4 regions of the Alkalihalobacterium sp. TH-98 genome follow, and region 2 is predicted to be linked to each of the others. Evidence: predicted binding sites of a transcription regulator. Region 2 holds the regulator's gene; each other region holds the start of a gene.

Region 1 (3,185 bases), on a different contig from region 2:
TAAACCAAAAACTAAGCATGAAAATGTAATCATAATTCTTCTTTTCATATAAATACCACCTCTTCTTATGAATATATTAGATTGTAACTCATTTATTATATTTTCAATTAATAGAATATTATGATTATATTTGAAAATATAGTATTATATCAAAGTTTAAATTCCTTTTATCTCAGGTGATATAACTCTAAGCATAACTTGTTTAAAACATTACAAAGAATTCATTTGATAGGGGGAAACGATATGGATACGCTAGGAATAATAATTAAAGAATTACGCTTACAACGAGGAATGTCCCAGAAAAATTTGGCGAAGGGCATATGCACGCAAGCTCAAATTAGTAAAATTGAGAAGGGATATGTTCTACCGCTGACATCGACTTTACATAGCTTAGCGGAAAGGCTTGGTACAAATGTTAATTACATTTTAGATTTAACCATCTATAAAAAGTTAGATTATGTGATTGAAGTCCAGTCCCAAATGAGGCAGCTAGTAAGAAAAAAGAAGTATGGTGAACTCTACGAACAAGTTCAGCTTGAAAAAGCAAGTCCGTTATTCCAAGAGGTAGATAAATACCGTCAGTTTGTGATCTGGCATGAAGGGATTTGCGAATATCACTTTAATCATAACGCAAAGAAAGCTTTAACAGTTTTACAAGAGGCATTAAGGATTACAAATGTTAGTGAACAAGTATACTCAGAGCGGGAAATAGAAATAGTCAACAGTATGGGGATCATTCATTTTGAAACAGGGCATTATGATGAAGCTATTACCAACTATGTTAAAGCATTAAAACAGTTCCATAATGATAACAAACCTACAGATATAAGAGTCCGCTTATTGTATAACTTAGCTAAAGCACTTACAAGAAAAGAGCAGTATGAGGATTCTATTGAACAGTGTAAAAAAGCAATACAACTGTGTATGAAAAATCATCTGATGTATCTATTAGGAGAACTTCATTACCATATCGCTTATAATTTCATGTTAATTGCTAAATGTGAAAATGCATTACCACACTTTGAAAGTGCTATATCCATATTTAAATTACAAGGAAATCTAAGATATATAGAGTATATCCAGCTAAAGATGGAAGAAGTCACAAAGTCGTAGTATGTTTGTTCAGGATATTTCGTTTAGTGCTGGAATTAAACAAAGTGGCAAAAGTGTAAGAGTAAGGGCAGATATAAGAGGGCTCTCTACATAATGAATGTATCTGTTTTTTCTCTTTTTGAAGCATTAGCCTTTCAATTGTTTCTAGTACATCCGTTGCAAAGTATATAAGGGGACTCACAGGCCCTTATTCCTGTCGAATGTTTAGTTTTTCATGTTTTTGAGGACTCAGAAGCCCTTATTTACTACTATTTGTGATGTTTCCCAGTGATTATGATTAAATAAGTGCCTGTGAGTCCGGGAAATATCCAAATACGAAGGTTTTCGATAAAATAACGGCCTCTCAGTCCGTAAATTAGAAAAGCATTAGCAACCCAATTGATTGGCTCCAATCCTTACGCCGTAAAGTAAACGTATGGGACTTTCTACCCTCGGTGCCAGGTACCATCGCTAAAGTTGCAGCGCTGTTTGCTTCTGACGTCAAATGTGTCCAAAAAACCAGAAAAGGAAAGCTCGCCCTCAGCGCTTATCACACCACGCAATCCCTTGCCACCACTAAGAAAGAACCCTTCCCCGTTTCCTGTTTGCCACAAATTGCTCACGTTTCTGCCACGGAATTATCAACGCTTTGTAACAGAATTGTTTATTTTGTGATATATTTCACAAACAATTCAGGTATACACTATACATATAGTTTTATATTGATATAGAAACGTAGTTAGAGGAGGGGAAAAATGGAGTCGGTTGAATTTAGTCGCTATTTAACAATGTTGACGCTGTCGGTACACGTAGTTTTTGCAACAGTTGGTGTTGGTATCCCTGTCATGATTATGCTTGCTCATTGGATCGGTCTCAGAAGACAAGATGAACATTATCTTTTAATGGCTAAACGTTGGGCTCGTGGTTATGTCATCAGTGTAGCCGTTGGTGTTGTAACGGGAACCGCGATTGCACTGCAACTTGCGCTATTATGGCCTAGATTTATGGAATTTGCCGGTCAGCTTGTTGCACTACCGCTATTTATGGAGACATTCGCCTTTTTCTTTGAGGCCATTTTCCTCGGAATTTATTTATATACATGGGATCGATTTAAAAATCCAAAGCATCACTTTTATCTACTTGCTCCAGTTGTATTAGGAGCTACAATGTCCGCATTATTTATTACGTCAGTTAATGGGTTTATGAATACACCACAAGGGTTTACATTAATGAACGGTGAGTTAGTAAATATTTCACCACTCCTTGCAATGTTTAACCCAGCAATGCCTACAAAAGTAGCACACGTTTTAACGTCTGCCTATATGACTTCGGCTTTTGTACTGGCTTCAATTGCTGCTTTCCACCTGCTGCGTGGAAGTCGTCATGAATATCATCGTAAAGGCCTTGCTTTAACGATGAAGGTCGGCTTTATTTTTTGTGTGGCAACAGCACTTGTTGGAGATTTATCTGGAAAGTTTCTAGCAGAATATCAACCTGAAAAACTAGCAGCTGCAGAGTGGCACTTTGAAACAGAAGCGGAAGCACCGCTTGTCTTGTTTGGTGTGTTAACCGAAGAGAATGAAGTGAAGTATGGTATTAAAATTCCTTATGCACTTAGTATTCTTGTTCATAATCATCCATCTGGAGTTGTAACAGGATTGAATGATATTCCAGAAGAGTATCATCCGCCATACATTATTCATTACATGTTCGACATCATGGTAACGATCGGTGTAGGGTTAACTGTTCTTTCGATGATTTATTGGATTGCATTATCACGAAATTGGACATTTATAAAAACACGTGCGTTTCGTTTCTTACTCGTTACAACTGGCCCATTAGCGATGCTCGCTATACAAGCTGGCTGGTGGTTTACGGAAGTCGGTCGTCAACCTTGGATTATGAGAGGGTTTATGACGACTGCAGAAGGTGCAACGGATTCACCTCACGTTTGGATTATGTTTATTGCATTTGCTGTTCTTTACTTTATCTTGATGGTTGGAACAGCGGTTGTATTAGTTCGTATGTTTAAAAAGAATCCAGTGGAGCGTGAGTTAGAGAAAATTGCGAACGAACAAAGGAGTGTTGCAAGA
Region 2 (3,185 bases):
CAGTTACCATTAAGTGTGAAATTAGTTCTGGTGGTGTAATTAAACCTGCAATTACGAGAAGGCCAAAGTACGCAAACTTTCTCACACTTCCTAGAAAAGCAGGTGTAACAATCCCTAATCGTGTTAAAAACATAATAACGACCGGCATTTGGAACAGTAGACCAAATGGAATCGTTAACTGAAAAAGAAAATTGAAGTACTCATTAATTCCGTACATCTCATTTATTCCTAATTGTCCTGCTAACGTACCTACAAACTGTATTACAAACGGAAATAAAATGAAATACGAAAAAGAAATACCAGTTAGAAACAACAAAAATGCAATTGGAATATAGGCTAAAGTTACCTTTCTTTCCGTTTCATGCAGACCAGGACTTATAAATGCCCAAAGCTGATATAAAATGACAGGGAAAATAATTAAAAATGCACTAAAAAATGCAAACGTCATATAAACCCGAAGCGGATCAATCGGCTTAAAGGCGTTCATTGGAATATCTTGAGCAGTCGGTGCACTTTGAAGAAAAGTAATGATCGGTTTTGCTAAAAAAAACCCACCAATCAAAGCGATAGCAAAAAAGACAAAGACGATGATTAATCGTCTACGCAACTCGCCTATATGATCATACACAGACATATCTCTCTGTTCCATTAAATACCCATCCTAACTAGTTTTGTTTCTCTTTTTTCTTATTGTTATCGTCGTCGTCATCAGCCAAACCTTTTGTGGCATTTTTGAACTCACGTAAAGTATTACCAGCTGCTTTTCCTAACTCCGGTAACTTTTTAGGACCGAATATTAATAACGCTACTAATGCAATTAGAACGATACTTCCTACTCCTAATGTTGGCATTAAATCCACCTCCTTATGTCTTCTTTTCTCTATCGTCTAGTTTAAATAAAAATCATTTATAGGCTTATCCTCTATTATAGCGGATAATGCTTTAAAAAATAAATAAGCGACTGTAACTCAACGGATAAATCGATATGGTGAACCCTAACATTCTCTGGTACTGTTAATCGTGCTGGAGTAAAGTTCAGAATACCATTAATTCCTACTGAAACGAGTCGATCAGCAATCTTTTGAGCCGATTGAGCAGGCACTGTTAAAATCGCCACTGTTACTTCTGGATCTAGATGTTCCTCTAGTTCAGTCAGATTATAAATTTTAACTCCGCCCATTTCTTGGCCAACCTTATCCTCATCAACATCAAATGCCATGACAATCTTTGTATTATTATTTTTTGCAAAATTATAATTCAAAAAAGCTGTACCAAGATTCCCGACTCCAATCAAAATCACTTTCGTCAACTCATCCTGATCTAATGTCTTTCGAAAAAAAGACAGTAAATAATTTACATTATATCCGTACCCTTTTTTCCCTAATGCGCCAAAATAAGAAAAATCACGGCGGATCGTCGCGGAGTCAACTTTAACAGCTTCACTCAACTCTGACGAAGAGACACGTTGCTTTCCTGAGGCATTAAGATTTTCTAAGTATCGATAATACAAGGGCAATCGTTTCGCTGTAGCTTGCGGAATTTTAGGTTGTTCAAATTTCATAGATCGCCTCCAAGGTTTTCACCAATCAGGATGTTACATGTCATATTGTACACTATTTTTGTCTTTCGTGTAATCGTTTTAAACGACTGTTCATTAAGTTGTTGAATAACTTCCGATAAGGTACACTTAGTTTATCATACTTGTTTCATAGCTTTATCTCTTAGTTACCCTATAAGTAGGAAGGATTATTTTTATGATTTTATTACAGTGTGTAAATTTAACCAAATCATTCGGTGTAGAACCGATCTTAACCAATATAAAATTTGAAATACAGTCTAAACAACGTATTGCGCTTGTTGGGCGAAATGGCGCTGGAAAATCAACGCTATTAAGAATTATCGCTGGACAAATGTCGTATGATTCAGGCGAAATTATGATACCAAAAGATGTTAAGCTCGGATATCTCGCTCAGGACACTGGTCTGGAGTCTAATCTTTCCATTTGGGATGAAATGTTATCGGTGTTTGCTGAGCTTCAAAGAAAAGAACGAACGTTAAGAAGACTCGAAGAACAAATGGCTAACCCTGATAACGAAAATTATGAGAAAATTCTCAAGGAATATGACCAGCTGCAAGTCAATTTTAAAGACGAAGGCGGCTACCAATATGAAGCCGATATTCGCTCAGTCCTAGCTGGATTAAATTTCGCTAATTTTGATTACAATACGAAGATCTCTACTCTAAGCGGGGGTCAAAAAACACGACTCGCGCTCGGAAAGTTATTATTAACGAAACCAGACCTGCTCATTCTCGATGAGCCGACCAACCATCTGGACATTGAAACATTAGCTTGGCTCGAGCAGTATTTATCCAATTATCCCGGTGCTGTCCTCATTGTCTCACATGACCGATACTTTCTAGATAAAGTCGTCGATCACGTGTATGAGCTCTCGAGAACAAAAGCTACTAAATTTAAAGGGAACTATTCAGACTACCTTGAGGAAAAAGCCCTGCGTTACGAGCAGGAATTAAAACAATTTGAAAAACAACAAGAAGAAATCGCAAAGTTAGAAGACTTCGTGCGCCGGAATATCGCTAGAGCTTCTACGACGAAGCGAGCACAAAGTCGCAGGAAATCACTTGAAAGAATGGATCGGTTAGACCGACCACAAGGCAGTGAAAAATCCGCCAACTTTTCTTTTGATATAGAAAAACAAACAGGAAACGAAGTATTGAAAGTACAAGCTCTTTCTGGCGGTTATGAGAACGTTCCATTATTTAAAGATATTACTTTCCAGCTAAATCGCGGTGAGAGTGCTGCGTTAATTGGACCAAACGGAATTGGAAAATCAACCTTGCTCAAAATGATTACAAAAGAATTGCAACCTCTTTCTGGATCGATTACCTATGGAAGCAACGTTGCTATTGGTTATTATGATCAAGAACAAGCAAAATTAACATCAAACAAGCAAGTCATTCATGAATTGTGGGATGAATATCCACTGATGCAAGAAAAAGATATACGTACGGTTCTAGGGAACTTCCTCTTTAGTGGGGATGATGTATTAAAAATCGTCTCTGATTTAAGCGGCGGCGAAAAAGCACGTCTTGCTTTAGCGAAGTTAATGTTAAAAAGAGCTAATTTTCTTATCCTGGATGAACCAACTAACCACCTTGATTTAGAC
Region 3 (3,185 bases), on a different contig from region 2:
TCCTTTAGTCGTTCCGTTACAACCACAAATAACTTCATTATCTGGCATCGCCCCAACGTCATTCGTCGTATCCGCTCCTGGCGGTTGTAAGAAAGAAATTGTCGCTTGGTCTGAAATATCTTCTTTGTTCGTTAACATTCTAAATAATCTTGAGCTATCTTTTGTATCACCATATAAGACGACACCGACAATTCGATTATCTCTAACTAAAACCTTCTTATAGACTCCTTCATATTCGTTATGAACTTTTATCGATTTCGTTGATGCATCATCATAAATTTCTCCAGCTGAGAACAAATCTATTTCAGCTACTTTGAGCTGGGTCCCTAACAATGATCCTTCGTAACCTTCTTCTTTGACCCCGCACAAACGATTGGCTAATACTTTTCCTTGTTCATATAACGGAGCAACTAGTCCATAAACAACTTCTCGGTGTTCTGCACATTCCCCTACAGCATACACATGAGGGATATTCGTTTCTAAAAAGTCATTAACTACGATGCCACGATTGATATAAATGTCACCCCCTTTAATAAAATCTATGTTTGGAACAATCCCAGCAGCCATTACGACTAAGTCTGCTGTCACTTCACTTTCATCTGAAAATCGAACACCCTCCACTCGATGGGTTCCCACAATTTCAGTCGTTGATTTTGGCATGAGGAAGTTCATTCCTTGCTCTTCTAATGTTTGTTTCAACATACTTGAAGCAACTACATCTAGCTGTTTTTCCATTAAGTGTTCCACTAAATGAACGACATCCACTTCCATTCCTAAATGCAGTAGCCCTTTTGCAGCTTCAAGTCCAAGAAGTCCTCCTCCAATTACAACTGCTTTTTTATGCATCTTAGCGACTTTCTTCATGGTCACGCAATCTTCTATATCTCTAAAACCAATGACTCCTGAAAGGTCGGCACCAGGAATAGGTAAAATAAATGGTTTTGAACCAGTAGCTATGATCAGTTCATCATACGGTAGAACTTGTCCTTTATTTGAATATACTAGCTGTTGTTGCGGATCTACTTTTGTAATCATTTCATCCGTATACAACTGAATTCCATTATCTTTATACCAGTCCCAATTATTGATGATCGTATCTTCAAAGTTCATTTCACCTTGCAGGATGTTTGATAGTTGAATCCGGTTGTAATTAGGATGTGGTTCTTTACCAAAAATCGTTATTTCAAATAAATCATGGTTTATTTTTAATAGATCTTCAATGACTCTAACGCCCGCCATTCCATTTCCTATCATGACTAATTTCTTTTTCTCCATTTTTAAGACCTCCACTTGCTCACTATTTCACAAATAGGAGCATCCATCACTAGTTGTTTTATATTTCTATGATCTCAGTATATCAATTAGGAACTTGCGAAAACTGTGATAAAAATCACACCCTATGAATTAAAAAATTACTATTTTGTGAAAAAGTCTTGTTCATGAATTTGTAATAACTATTTTTTTGATAGTTGAACTTATCGTTCTTAAACTTTATTTACGAAGTTATACTAGTTCTTTCTATATAATCGTCCAGTTTAATATTTTTCTATTCATTGTTATATGTCGATAGTATGTTTAATTTTTATTTATTTCCTGTGAAAAAAATCACACTCAACTTTTTCGTTTGATTGTATCATCAGTTTTGTAAGAAACATCGATGTGAAGAAAATTAAACAATAGTATTTGGGGGAATAGATCATGGCGAAAATTACGAAATGGGAGCCAGAAAATGAAAGCTTTTGGGAAAATAAAGGAAAGAAAGTTGCAAGAAAGAACTTATTAATATCCGTATTTTCTTTAATCTTAGCCTTCTGTGTATGGCAATTATGGTCAGTTACAGCTGTTCGATTAAACGATGTAGGTTTCAATTTTACAAGTAGTCAATTATTTACATTAGCCGCTTTACCTGGATTAACTGGGGCAACACTACGTTTATTCTATACTTTTATGCCAGGCTTGATTGGTGGTAAGAAAACGACATTACTTACAACTGTTGTTCTTTTAATTCCTGCAATCGGTATTGGGTTTGCCGTTCAAAACCCTGAAACAAGTTTTCAAACAATGGTCATCCTTGCTGCTTTATGTGGACTGGGTGGAGGTAACTTAGCGTCTTCAACAGCTACTTTAAACCCATATTATCCGAAAAAAGCAAAAGGTACAGCCAACGGAATTAACGTTGGTATTGGAAACTTAGGAGTTAGTGTAGTTCAGTTCTTAACTCCAATCGTAATCGGTTTAGGATTTATTGGTGCTCTAACTGGAGGAGGTCAAACTTTAGCAGATGGTAGCGTCGTTTATATTCAAAATGCAGCATTTATTTGGGTAATTCCAATTGTCGCTTCTGTTATTGTTACGTTTTTCTTTATGGATGAACTTCCTGTAGCAAAACCCAGCATTAAGAGTCAACTTTCTGTATTAAAAATGAAACATATGTGGATTATGACTTGGCTTTATGTTATGTGCTTCGGTTCATTTATCGGGTTTGCAGCGGCATTTCCATTATTAATCCGTTCTGAGTTCCCGGAAATCGATGTTATGAAGTTTGCTTTCTTAGGTGCATTAGTTGGTGCTTCAATCCGTCCATTCGGTGGTTGGCTTTCTGACAAGGTGAATAGTGGTGCAAAGGTAACTTTCTGGACGATTGTCGCGATGATTCTTGCAACATCTAGTGTCATTTACTTCTTAAATATTAATAACTTTACTGGTTTCTTAGTTTCATTCTTAGTGTTATTTGCTGGAACTGGAATTGCAAATGGATCTACTTTCCGAATGGTACCATTCATTTTTGAAGAAAAATTTGCCGCACCTGTACTAGGGTTAATTGCTGCATTTGCTGCATACGGTGCATTCTTTATTCCAAAAATCTTCGGTTGGTCAATTGATACAACTGGATATGCTAACTTAGCTCTATTTATCTTTATCGGTTATTACGTAATCAGCTTAGTTATCAACTGGTACTTCTACTCGAGAAAAAATGCAGAAGTTAAATGTTAATCTAAGCCCGTAATAAAAAGAACATGGCCTTTCACTACTAAGTGAAGGGCTTTTTTTATGGCTTATAGTAAAATTTCCGATCGTATGAAATAATGAAGTGTAAAGATATTAGGGAGGAATACCTATGAAATCTAATCATGTTGTTGGAATTTTATTAGCTGGTGGTGCCTCACGACGTTTCGGTGAGCCTA
Region 4 (3,185 bases), on a different contig from region 2:
GTATTACTTGCTGGGATTGGTTGAGTTGTTGGTTGCTGTATAGTGGGTTGAGTAGCGACAGGTTGGGGTATTGCGTTCGCTTCTTTCTTCACTGAATCGGTAACGGGTTGTTGAGACACTGGGATGAATAAAACTTGTCCTACAAGAAGGACATCCGTAGTCAAGTTGTTAGCCGATGTAATAGCCTGAGCAGTAGTTCCATATGCAAGAGACAGTTTCCATATTGTATCCCCCGATACAACTGTGTGGTAAATCCCGTAAATTGGTTTTTGATCTGTTTCATTTACCGTTGCCGTTTTATCATGTCGATGTAAGTCCCATTGATCCATAATTCTTCCGACAACGTCCCTGTAATAATTTCCACCTAGGTGGTTATATCCTGCATTCGCAATTTCAAATAGATATTGTCTCGATGCTTCACGAGGATCCCAACCGTTGTTAATCCTAGATTGATAGTTTTGTATAGCAAATCGATAACGTTGATTAACTAGTAATGTACCCGTTAAAAAATCTACGGAATGTTGGTATGAAGTAAATTTCCGATACCAGTTATCCCGTCTTTTCGTTTCATCAAAAACAATACGATCTGACCCGTAATTAGCGATTACGGGGATCGGTTCGAAATCCTCATCAGGTTGCCCTTTTAATTGCCATGCGTTTGGAGGATTATATCCCCACACTTTAATCCCATAAAGATTATTTGCAAAGTGGGCTGTTCTTGTTGTGCCGTAACCACTTTCAATGATGGACATTCCGATAATTGCACTAGCTGGAATGCCACTTGTTTCACTTGCTTTAATCCCATATGTGGTAATTTCGTTAACAAAATTTATTCTTTCTTGCTGTGTAGTTGTTTGAATTCTCCCCATATATGCATGAGAGTTTCTACCTAACTCTGTATTTTCAAAAGGAAGTGGTCGAAACATGGTAGAAGCTTCTACCTGTTGTGATTTTCCAGGTAAGATAAAAGTAGGATGAAAAACTCCTAAAGTAAGAACCATTGCCATTAAAACGGCTAACCCCTTTTTCTTGAAAAACATGTAAAAGTCCCCCTAATACTAGTAAGTAAAATAGTTTTATTTCTTGGATGAAAAAGAGGTAAAAAATAATAACTAAGATTGATAATAAGACTATACTCACAAAAATAATAGTAGAAAAGTTTGGTAGAGTTTTAGAGTGGGGGGGGAGGGGTGATAAAATAAATTCCAAATGTTGATGGATGTATACAAAAACAGCGCCAAAAAAAAGAAAACAACCCCTTCTAAGAGGTTGTTTTCATTCATCGGTTTATGTGATTGGGTTTTCTTATTCTCCAGCAGAAATCGTTTCTAGCATAGCCCAGAAGCTTGGTGCTGCTCCTTCAGCTGCTTCTTTATTCGGTAAGAATATCGTGAATTTAAATAAGTTTCCATTGAAATCTTTCGCAGTATGAATGATAGCTGTTGCTCCATCTTCGACTACCTCTAACACCGCGTACTCAACATTAGCTAATGGAACAGTATGTTCTTCTTCTACTGTTCCTTGGGCATACTCGATAATATGGTTCTTAGTTTCCTCAGCATTAACACCATTTCCTTGAGGTTCAATTCTTACAAAAAATTCATTATCATAGTCCATTAAAAGTACATCTTTACCTGGCTCTTCCGCTTCTAATGAATATCCCTCAAGTACAAACATTGAATAATTTAAGTCGCTTACTTCTAAATGAGCAATTCTCTTTTCGACTTGTCCTTCGACTTCTATTTCTAGCTCCTTCATTTCAGGTATTAGGATCATTTCTTCGTCATCGTTTACAGGTTCCTCAGTATCATTTGGTTCTTCTGCTTCTCCTTCACCTGGTGTCTCTACAACTTCACCGTCAGTTGGTGCTTGAGCCTCTTCTTCTGGTGTACTAGTTCCACATGCTGCTAGTGCTCCAATAAGTAGTGTTGCTGCAACGAATAATTTTATTTTTTTCATTGTTAATTCCTCCACTGTTTTTTATTTTTTAGTCTATATCTTAAAGCTTACTAGTTGGGAGTCTTTGGTGAACTAAATGACATTGGTGATAATTCTACCGTTTCTTGGAGAGTAAAAATCAAGGATTAGCATTTAAACCTGTTGTAAGATGGACAAGCCTAACCCATCTGCTACTTTGGTTCCGTATTCTTGGTCTGCTTTCAAAAAGTAATGGACTTGACGAAGTTTAATTTCTTCATTTCTTATGAGTTTCATTGACGCAACGATTGTGTTCACAAGACGATTTCGTTTCTCCTCCTTCATCAGTCGGTACAAATCACCTGCTTGACTGAACTCATCACTGTGATAAGGAGATGGATTTACCCACCACTCTTTATTATTAGAAATGTCAACACCAGGAACTACAGCGTGAGTTGAAAACACGGCATGGCCTACTTCTGAAAAATAATTTTGCGGATTTCTATTTAGCATCATTTGGCCGACTTCAATTAGCGGGTAATCGGTAGCTGACCAAACTTTTGTCATATCCAATGGATCAAAACCATTTGTTTTAGCTTTTTCAAGTGGCATAAGTTGAACAAAAAGTTTCCATGACGGGAAATCTTGCTTATTAATCGCATAATATAAGTCTTCTGCAAAATAATTGGGCCTTTTGGCAGCAAGATCATTTGCTATCTTTTCTGACATGTTTTTAACACCTTGCTCCGTTCTAAAATGATACCTTACCAAAGTCTGATCGCCATTACCATTCGTCCACTTGTATGTACTGCTTCCATATCCGTTCATGTGCCGATAAGTAATGGGTAGGCCGTGATCGCCCATTAGATAAGTTATTTGATGAAGTGCATCAGGTGACGAAGACCAATATTCCCAAACAGCAGTAGGATCTTCAAATAGGGTCTTTAGGTGGGATTGCTCGTTGTCCAACCAATTGGAGCAGTTCATAGCATCTCGAACAGAAAGCACAGGTAAATTATATCCAACCAGATCGTAATTACCTTCTTCGGTATAAAATTTCATGGAAAGTTGATGAATATTACGTGTAGTATCAGCAGAGTTGCTATTCTTCCCCGTTGAAGATAATCGAACAAATAAAGGGGTTTGCTTTCCTACTTCTGAAAGAAAATTTGCTTTTGTATAATGTGACACATCGTTTGTCACTTGAAAATAACCATGTGCACCCGCACCTTTTGAACAAATCATATCTCTAGGAGTTCCTTGTTTAT

Evidence for each region. The regulator Rex, encoded in region 2, represses fermentation and respiration genes when NADH is low (regulators of the CRP and FNR family bind a similar motif). The targets are predictions, from matches to a motif close to TTGTGAAATATTTCACAA.
Region 1: the regulator Rex is predicted to act here: its motif matches at 1,762-1,779, upstream of AC2VNP_RS08115 (cytochrome ubiquinol oxidase subunit I).
Region 3: the regulator Rex is predicted to act here: its motif matches at 1,291-1,308, upstream of nirB (nitrite reductase large subunit NirB).
Region 4: the regulator Rex is predicted to act here: its motif matches at 2,025-2,042, upstream of AC2VNP_RS02165 (LptM family lipoprotein).

Annotation. Positions count from the first base shown of each region.
Region 1 covers NZ_JBYCKM010000020.1:75,284-78,468, forward strand. Annotated here, with positions in the region: gene AC2VNP_RS08100 (hypothetical protein) at 1-48, opposite strand, end outside; gene AC2VNP_RS08105 (helix-turn-helix domain-containing protein) at 244-1,113, shown strand; gene AC2VNP_RS08110 (hypothetical protein) at 1,469-1,597, opposite strand; gene AC2VNP_RS08115 (cytochrome ubiquinol oxidase subunit I) at 1,848-3,185, shown strand, end outside; gene AC2VNP_RS08120 (cytochrome d ubiquinol oxidase subunit II) at 3,185-3,185, shown strand, end outside.
Region 2 covers NZ_JBYCKM010000013.1:57,635-60,819, forward strand. Annotated here, with positions in the region: gene tatC (twin-arginine translocase subunit TatC) at 1-649, opposite strand, end outside; gene AC2VNP_RS06180 (twin-arginine translocase TatA/TatE family subunit) at 666-851, opposite strand; gene AC2VNP_RS06185 (redox-sensing transcriptional repressor Rex) at 926-1,561, opposite strand; gene AC2VNP_RS06190 (ABC-F family ATP-binding cassette domain-containing protein) at 1,755-3,185, shown strand, end outside.
Region 3 covers NZ_JBYCKM010000001.1:23,758-26,942, forward strand. Annotated here, with positions in the region: gene nirB (nitrite reductase large subunit NirB) at 1-1,275, opposite strand, end outside; gene AC2VNP_RS00105 (MFS transporter) at 1,699-2,994, shown strand; gene AC2VNP_RS00110 (molybdenum cofactor guanylyltransferase) at 3,119-3,185, shown strand, end outside.
Region 4 covers NZ_JBYCKM010000005.1:133,729-136,913, forward strand. Annotated here, with positions in the region: gene AC2VNP_RS02160 (stalk domain-containing protein) at 1-1,040, opposite strand, end outside; gene AC2VNP_RS02165 (LptM family lipoprotein) at 1,306-1,959, opposite strand; gene AC2VNP_RS02170 (catalase) at 2,092-3,185, opposite strand, start outside.